DNA from 2 places in the Paenibacillus sp. PvR098 genome. Region 1 is predicted to be linked to the other one. Evidence: predicted binding sites of a transcription regulator. Region 1 holds the regulator's gene; the other holds the start of a gene.
What was found. Region 1 encodes Rex, which represses fermentation and respiration genes when NADH is low (regulators of the CRP and FNR family bind a similar motif). Its sites were predicted from a motif close to TTGTGAAATATTTCACAA; they were not measured.
Positions count from the first base shown of each region.

Region 2: qoxA (cytochrome aa3 quinol oxidase subunit II) is a predicted target of Rex. The motif match lies at 2,554-2,571, and genes of this name have one in related genera.

Region 1 covers NZ_JAFIBU010000001.1:1,205,855-1,210,588, reverse strand. Annotated here, with positions in the region: gene dinG (ATP-dependent DNA helicase DinG) at 1-1,925, shown strand, start outside; gene JOE45_RS05915 (redox-sensing transcriptional repressor Rex) at 1,922-2,542, shown strand; gene JOE45_RS05910 (inorganic phosphate transporter) at 2,599-3,600, opposite strand; gene JOE45_RS05905 (DUF47 domain-containing protein) at 3,651-4,271, opposite strand; gene JOE45_RS05900 (hypothetical protein) at 4,425-4,562, shown strand; gene JOE45_RS05895 (amidohydrolase) at 4,543-4,734, shown strand, end outside.
Region 2 covers NZ_JAFIBU010000001.1:2,196,200-2,200,933, forward strand. Annotated here, with positions in the region: gene qoxB (cytochrome aa3 quinol oxidase subunit I) at 1-1,531, opposite strand, end outside; gene qoxA (cytochrome aa3 quinol oxidase subunit II) at 1,521-2,522, opposite strand; gene JOE45_RS10985 (AI-2E family transporter) at 2,771-3,910, opposite strand; gene JOE45_RS10990 (HD-GYP domain-containing protein) at 4,345-4,734, opposite strand, start outside.

The sequences.
Region 1 (4,734 bases):
AAATACTTGTAAGCACCCATACTATCAATCTTCAGGAACAGCTGCGGGAGCGGGACCTCCCGTTGCTCGATGAATTGTTTCCCTCCCGCTTTAAAGCCGCTGTTTTAAAAGGCCGAAGCCATTATTTATGCTTGCGCAAATTTGAGCAGAAGTTGAATACGCTTGATTTTGAAAATGGACGAGATGATAGGGTTACTGCCGGTCAGATGGTGGTTTGGCTCGGTGAGACGAAGCGCGGGGATGATGAGGAGCTTCACTTTGCAAATAAAGGAAGGCAATTCTGGCAAACGGTTGAGAGTGATTCGGATTCGTGCTTGAACAGGACATGTCCCTGGTTTAAAAAGTGTTTCTATCATCGTGCCCGCCATGATGCTAACACGGCAGACGTCATCATTACAAACCATTCGATGCTGTTCACTGACACGAAGGCGGAAAACCGTCTTTTGCCGGCATACAAGCATTTGGTCATTGATGAAGCGCATCATTTTGAGGAAGTGGCCGGCAAGCACCTGGGTATCGACTTGCATTATCATGGACTGATGAATACCCTGCACTGGCTGTATAAAGACAGCCGATCCGGTCAGCTTTCCACCTTGCGCTTTCGCCTGCAGAAGTTTGAGGACGAACGGTCACAGGGCTGGTGCAGCAAGATCGATCAGGCCGTAGAGCAGCTTGTGCTGCTTAAAGAGGAATGGGAGCAGCTGAGCGAATTGCTTTACCATCTACTTGCCTCAAAAAGCGACGGAGCTCAAACAGAGGGCAGCTCGCTTGTGTTCCGGCTGAAGAAGGAATCGCTCCCGACCGGTTGGGATAAGCTGTCCATATTGGAAGAAAACATGCACCTTCATTTTAACGAAGCTTTGAAGAGGCTTGATCAGCTGATTACGGAAATCAAAGAGGTTCAGGATGAGTACGATGTGCAAAGCTCCATCACTGATTTGACAGGAACCGTGAAAGAGCTCTACCGCCATCGGGATGCGCTTCATTTTTTCATGACGCAACCTGACGCTAATTACGTGTACTGGCTCGAAGGAGGCATGTACAATAAGAACCGATCGCTGCAGCTATTCTGTGTGCCGGTTGATGTCAGCGAAATGCTGAAGCAGTACTTTTTCGATGTGAAGGACAGCGTAATTATGACTTCAGCAACACTCTCGGTAGGGAAGTCGTTTGACTACACATGCGAGCAGCTGGGCCTTAAGGACGGGGAACCGAATAGTAAGCTAAAAACGGTTCAGTTGCCATCCCCCTTCAATTATCGCAAGCAGGCGTTGGTGGCCATCCCCCGGGATTTCCCTACACTGCGCGGAGCGAACGGCGAGAAGGAGTTTTTGGATCGATTGGTGCCATCGCTTGCGGAGGTGGCGCTCGAGACGCGCGGCCGCATGCTGGTGCTCTTTACGTCCAATCGAATGCTCAAAGCGGTGCATGCGGGACTGAAGGATATGCTTTCTCCATTCGGAGTGACCGTGTTGGGTCAAGGTGTAGATAGCAGTAACCGAAGCAAGCTGACGCGTCTGTTTCAGAATAGTTCCGCCAGTGTACTGCTCGGAACGAGCAGCTTCTGGGAAGGGGTCGATATTCCCGGGGATGCGCTTAGCTGTTTAGCGATCGTCAGACTTCCATTTCAGCCTCCCAACCATCCGCTCGTCGAAGCGAAGACGGAAAAGCTTAAGCAAAAGAACCTGAATCCTTTCATGAAACTGTCTGTACCGCAAGCGGTCATTCGCTTTAAACAAGGCTTCGGACGTCTAGTGCGTACAGCATCGGACAAAGGAATTGTCATTATATACGATACGCGCGTTATCGATACGAATTACGGCAAGTATTTCTTATATTCGCTGCCTGGTCCGAAAATTGAGCACATGAATTCGAATCAGCTAGTACCAAGAATAAAGCAGTGGATGGGTGGAAATGAAGCATGAAAACTCTAAAAATATCCGAAGCGGTCGTTCGTCGTCTTCCGATATATCTTCGGTTTTTGAATGAGCTAAGCAAGAAAAATGTACAAACGGTGTCCTCGCAGGATTTTGGACAAAAGCTGGATTTAAACCCTGCGCAAATTCGCAAGGATTTAGCCTATTTTGGGGAATTCGGGAAAAAGGGTATCGGATACGATGTTGACTATTTGATCGAAAAAATCCGACAAATATTGAAGCTGGATAAGGTGATTCCGGTCGCATTGGTCGGCGCGGGGAATCTCGGTCGGGCGCTTTGCAATTATAATGCCTATCTTAAGGATAATATGAAAATCGTGGCTGTGTTCGACTCACAACAAGCGAAAATCGGGGAATCCATCAACAACCTGAAGGTAAAGCCGATGGATGAGCTTGGAGATACGCTGCAGGAATTTAAAGTGCGTATCGGGATTATTACGGTTCCAGCCATAGAGGCGCAGCAGGTGGCTAACCAGTTTGTTGAAGCGGGTGTGGAAGCGATTCTTAATTTCGCCCCGATGATTATCAAGGTGCCGGGTGAGATTCGCGTTCATCATGCAGATTTCACTACCGAGCTGCAAAGCTTGGCTTATTATTTGGAGTAACTTTTGGATTAACGTATAAAGCCCGGGGCAAAATTCTTTGCACCCGGGCTTTATTTTTACAATGTAAATGAGAAGATGATTTTGTAAATTAAGAAGGCAAGCACCATACTGATCGGGATCGTAATCACCCATGTCATAACCATTCGAGTTACCGTGCCCCACTTGACATCGTGGAACCGCATAACGGAACCGGTACCGATAATCGATGATGAAATGACGTGGGTCGTTGATAACGGCATCCCAAGGTAGGTGGAGGTCTGGATGATGATCGATGAGTTCAAGTCGGAGGCAAAGCCATTGATCGGCTCAATCTTGAGCAGCTTTTTGCTCACCGTCTTAATAATTTTCCAACCACCGATCGAAGTCCCGAGTCCCATTGCGGTAGCTGCCGAGAGCTTTACCCAGAGAGGAACTTCCAAATCCGTTTGGTAACCCATGGCAACCAATGCGAACACGATAATTCCCATCGCCTTCTGCGCATCGTTACCACCATGAGAAAACGAGAGCAACCCAGCGGATATTACCTGAAAGCTGCGGAAGGTACGGTTGAGCTTTGAACGTGATTGATTTCCTCTAAGCAAGATCAGCTTACGGATGATCCACATGATGAGAATACCCGTACCAAATGCGATGATCGGCGATAAGATGAGTATAAGGACGATCTGCTGAAACCCTGACCAATTGACCCCGCTTAAACCAGCTCCCGCAATAACAGCTCCAGCCAGCGACCCGATCAGCGTATGGGACGATGATGAAGGAATACCGTAATACCAAGTGAGCAGATTCCATATGATGGCCGAGATTAATGCTGCGATAACGATATACATGCCGTTTTCGATCGCAGCCGGATTCGCTACGCTTCCGCCGACCGTTTTGGCAACTTCCGAAGAAAACAATGCTCCGATAAAATTTAATACGGCTGCGTAAAGCACGGCAAAACGCGGCGACAGTGCTCTTGTTGAAATGGAGGTTGCGATAGCGTTGGCCGTATCGTGAAATCCGTTAATAAAATCAAAGATCAGTGCCAAGGCTACGATGATGATAAGAATGGTTAACATAATGTCCTCCTAAGCATACTGGGAAATTCCTAAGTAACCCGTGCGGCGACTCAGGAATATCTCAACACGACGCTCTCCAGAATATTGGCTACGTCTTCGCATGCGTCGGTCGTCTGCTCCAAACGCTCGTAAAGTTCTTTTAGCTTGAAATCATGATATGGATCCTTCGGATTAGTAAAAATCTCACGAATACCTTCGCGCATCAGGCGGTCGGCTTCATTTTCCAAGCTGTTAATCTGAACCGTGTGTTCCGTGAGCTGCATGTACTTCTTTTTGGAAAGCAGCTTGAACGCATCTAGGATGTGCTGACAGCTGGCCACGATAACCGCGGAGAATTCTTTCATATATTTGTCAGATACGGTGATGTTCAAATAATCAAAACGTGCAATTGTAGCTTCGATCCCGTCCATGACATCGTCTACCTTAGAGGCAAGCTCCATAATATCCTCGCGGTCGATTGGAGTGATGAACACTTTATTCAGACCTTTGAAAATTTGATGCGTGATTTCATCGCCTTTATTCTCCAGATCCTTCAGCTGCGGGTAGAATGTAGCCGGAGGCTGATCTCCCATAACTGCGTTGCGAAACATCTGAGCCGCATGCAGTGTGTTTTCTGACGCTTTGATGAGTAGGAGAAGAAAGTCCGTATCGTTTTTTTTACTAAAAAGCATAGCTTATAGCCTCCCGAAAATCTAATGAATAATAGAATATTTATTGTAGCAAGCAAGATTATGTAGAAATTTGACGGTAAATTTCACAAAAATAAAAATAACACAATATACGCATGGAAAGCAATGAAAGTTTGTCGAGTTAGGATATGAAAAATGAGCTTCTTCTATGTAGTGATTCATGTGTTTGAAAATATACCTTTGCTTGATTTTGGAACGCTGAAGTTGTACATTGAAATCGGGATTGTAATCGAAGGGGAAGGGAATTTAACTAATGAAGAAAACAATCATTGAGAACGGCACTTTCATTACAATGGATGAAGGTAACCCCGTCATTCGCGGATTTATGACAATGGAAGGAAATCGAATTACATATATAGGGGAGCAGGCGCCCGATCCGGAAGCAACCTTCGATGAACGGATCGACGGGACGGGGAAGCTGTTCATGCCCGGTTTAGTCAATACG
Region 2 (4,734 bases), 990 kb from region 1:
AACAAAAGGCTGCAAAACCTAGCGCTAATATAATGGAGCCGATGGTCGACAGAAGGAACAACGGAGCGAAGCCGGATTCCTCCGAATAGGTGTAGGCACGTCTTACGGCACCGTCCAATCCAAGGAAAAACATCGGCATGAACGTCACATTAAAGCCTACAACAAACAACCAGAAGTGCCATTTTCCGATTTTTTCATTCAACATGTGACCGAAGATTTTAGGCCACCAGTAGTATAAGCCTGCAAATACTGCAAATACTACACCTGGAATAAGCACATAATGGAAATGCGCGACCAAGAAAAGCGTATTGTGGTATTGATAGTCAGCCGCCCCCATGCCCAGCATGACACCTGTGACCCCGCCGATAACAAAGCAAGGTATGAATGCCAAGGCCCAGAGCATCGCGGTCGTCATTTTAATGCGTCCTTTACGCATCGTAAACATCCAATTAAACATCTTAACTCCCGTCGGAACTGCGATCATCATGGTCGTAATCGAGAAGAACGAGTTAACTAACGCCCCCGCTCCCATCGTGTAAAAATGGTGAACCCACACGACCATACTTAGAATGGCAATCCCTACAATCGAGAACACCATGGATTTGTACCCATAGAGCGTTTTGCGGGAGAATGTTGCGATAATTTCCGAGAAAATACCGAACGCCGGGAGCGCCACAATATAGACTTCCGGATGAGCCCATAACCAGAATAGGTTCGCCCACAGCATATCCATACCGCCGCCGGATAAAGTAAAGAAATGAGTGCCGTACAAACGATCGAACGTCATCAGAGCAAGAGCTACCGTAAAGATTGGAAAGGACGCTACGATGATGACCGATGTAATGAATGTCGTCCATGTAAACATCGGCATTCTCATTAACGTCATGCCTTTGGTTCTCATCTTGAGAATGGTAACAATAAAGTTAATCCCTGTCATCAGCGTCCCAATACCGGCGATTTGCAAAGCAATCGCATAATAGTTGTTACCGATCCCCGGGCTGAACTCTTTACCCGCGAGAGGGAAATAGGACGTCCATCCCGCATCGGGAGATCCGCCAATAACGAAAGAAATATTGAACAGCATCGCACCGCTGAAGAACAACCAGAAGCTCCAGGCGTTCAATTGCGGGAAAGCCACATCCCTTGCACCGATTTGAAGCGGAATGATCACGTTCATCAAACCGATCAGAAACGGCATCGCCATGAACAAAATCATAATGACGCCATGCGTCGTAAAAATTTCGTTATAATGCTGGGCGTTCAATAACTCCATTTCCGGTCTGGACGTTTGTGCTTTCATCAATAATCCGTCCATACCGCCCCGGAAAAACATCAGGATAGCGGCAATGATATACATGATCCCGATTCGTTTATGGTCAACCGTGGTCAGCCATTCCCTCCACAGCCATTTCCACTTTTGGAGATAGGTCAATCCCCCGACAATCCCAATGATGGTTAAAACAATGGAAATCTGCGCACCTAAGATCATCGGATCCCCTGTAATAAAAATCTCGTTCCATTTAATGCCCATGATGCTCACCTCCGTCGGTCTTAGCCTTGTCTTCACTTTCTACATGGTTGCCAGTACTGCTTGTATCGTTATCTTTGTTCTTGTAGTTATCTTCTTCTTCAAACACTTTGCCTTGATAGCCATGGTACCTGTAAAGCTCAGGATTGGTATACGTCTTGGAATCGGGTTCTGCATGGTTAACCCATTCCAGATGCGTATTGGAAAAGGTTAGACGACCCAAATGAGTCGGTTTCAACAATTCTTCATACTTATCTTCCGTTAATTTAGGGGCTGTTTGTTCGACGTCCTTGACCCATTGGTCAAAATCCTCTTGGGTTTGAGCTAACACTTCAAACTCCATCTCCGCGTACCCACGCCCATTGAAGTTGGTGTTTCTGCCCAAATAGGAGCCGGGATGATCTGCAACAAGATACATTTGCGTTTGCATTTTGCCCATCGTATATTTTTGCCCGCCTAATGCCGGAACCCAGAAGGACTGCATCGTGCTGGCAGACGTTAACTTAAACAGAACAGGTGTATCCTCGGGAATATTGACATAATTGACAGTCTCAATCCCCTGCTCCGGATAGCTAAAGATCCATTTCCAATCCGCTGAGGTGACATGAATGGTAATGGGCGCTTTTTCCTCATAGCCCTTAGGGATTTCTTCCAGATCATACAACGTTTTTACGGTTGGAATGGTCAAGGCTATAACAATCAGGATCGGAATAGCCGTCCAGATCACTTCAAGCAGTGTGCTGCCGTGCTCTTCGGGCGGTTCGTAATCCTTATTTTCAGGCCTCTCCCGATATTTCCAGACAATATAACCAAACAGTCCAAATACAACGACTACAACCAGAAGCATCCACATCAACGACCAGTTGATCAGCTCCATAATGCTTCTCGCCACGGGTCCTTGAGGTTCGAAGACAACCATATTTAGTTCGCAGCCGCTTAGCAGCATAACCAAAATGATGGCCAGTGGAGAAAATAAAAGCTTGCGGTAATTCATGATGGCTCATCTCCTCTCAGAAAAAAAGCATTTGTGAACAAATTCACAATATGTTCAAATCTTTGTGATTCATTTCACTTAATGAATAAATCATAGCATGGCCTTTTCGTGGAATGTGTTACAGATCGGTTAAAACTGTGACAAATCCGGTAAGGAAAACATCCCCCAAATCGGTGGACATTTTATGAACGAAGGGCATGACAAATAAGGCATCCCCTTCAAGGGATGCCTCTACTCTACACACTGTCTTAATCTATGGGTTTATATAATCCAGAGCGTTCCTTAGCCCATTCGAACAAATGAGATACGATCACTTTTAATACGGCATAACCGGGAACGGCCATGATCACGCCGAACACCCCAAATAAGTTGCCCGCCGTTAAAATAACAAAAATAATCGTGATCGGATGTATCTGGAGCGATTTGCCCATAATTTGCGGCGAGATGAATTTGCCTTCAATTAGCTGCACAATGGTCCAAATGACGATCATCTTCAGCAGCATGACCGGCGATGTTACGATGGCAACAATCAACGCCGGGGTGATGGCAATTGCAGGACCCAAATATGGAACAACACTCGTGCACGCCGCAACAATCGCCAGTACAAGAGAATACTCCAAGCCGATAATACGATAGCCCACATATAATAAAAAGCCGATACAACAGCTGACAATGATCTGTCCCCGAATATAGGAGCTGATCTGATTATTCATTTCAATCATAACCCGATGTATCTGTTCGCGAAGCGCCGTCGGAATGAATTCCAAAATAAAATGCGGCAGCTTTTTGCCGTCCTTAAGCAAATAAAACAAGATAAACGGCACCGTAATCACGGCCAGAATGGTTTCCGTTACAGCCCCCAAAAAAGTTCCAATACTTGCTCCCGCCCGATTCACTATGGCGGATACTCTCTGGGAAAGATCATTCGTCCAATCGGTGGAGCTCGTGCCTAGCGTTTGCTGAATCTGATTGAGAAACGGACTTCCCATAAGCTGCCCGAATCGTATTTCGATCTCTCGGCTGTATTTTGGAATGTTATGGATTAAGCTCAGCACCTGATCACGGATTAACGGTACAACCGCCACCACGATAAGGGTAATTGCACAAGCTATGACCAAGTACAGAATGAGGATAGAGTACACTCTTCTAAACTTCCTTCTCTCCATCCAATCCACAACCGGATTGAGCAGATAGAAAGCAATCCCTGTTAAGAGAAGCGGGAGCAGCACCGTTTTGACCAGTACAACAAAAGGCGTGAACACATAAGGGATCTTGTCTAAAACCAGGATGTTTAAACCGATCAAAAGCATAACGAATAAAAACAAGACGAATTTATTATTTAGAAAGAACCGTCTAAACGTATTCGTCCTATTACGAGGTTCCCCCATGCGGTGTACTCCTCCTTTCATATCAGCTGTAGTTACATATGACATTTACTTTCTAAATAGAATAACTTTTATTGAACGAAAGAACAAGCCGACGAATCAACAAAAATGGGAAAGCAAAATGAACGCTCGGATATGATACAAAGAAGTCTGCCGGGCAAGAGTTGTGCACCAGCAGGCTTCTTTGTATTTTACGGAAGCAGTTTCTTCTCGCCGCTTCCATCGGTAAACTTACATTTAAAGTCCCATGATTCTTATAATTATTAAGGTAATTTAATTTAAAAAATTAACCTGTGTATAACTTATTTTGTGGATATGTTATTAATTTTAAATAAACCTATACATAGACTCCATAAATAACATGTTAGTTTTGTGGATAACCTTGTGGATAATTTCATATTAGCGCAAGCTGTAGAGGCCAAAAGCCGCGACCCCCACTACGGGTCTCGGCCTAATCGGGATAAGGTTTCGGTATAAACATAGCATGTGCTGCACGATTTGCCATGGGCAACGCAGTTATTTGACTCGAGCTCCCAGCAATTTTGCTTCACGTTATGGTATGCGGGACAAGTCGTGCATATGTCGCTTGGGGTGCAGCTCATTTCCCAGCACGGCCCGAGTGAGCGAGTGGTCGTAGAAACGCCGTTTTGTTTTTTGCGGAACCATCCAATAAGGGCTTTTACAACCGCTTCATCCAATTGGGAGCCAGAAGCGGCCTTCAGCTTCTCAATGGCCTGCTCGAACGTATAGGGCTCCCTGTATTTTCTTCCACCAATAATGGCTAGAAAGCTTTGCACCACATGGAGTATTTTCGCCCCGGTCGGAAT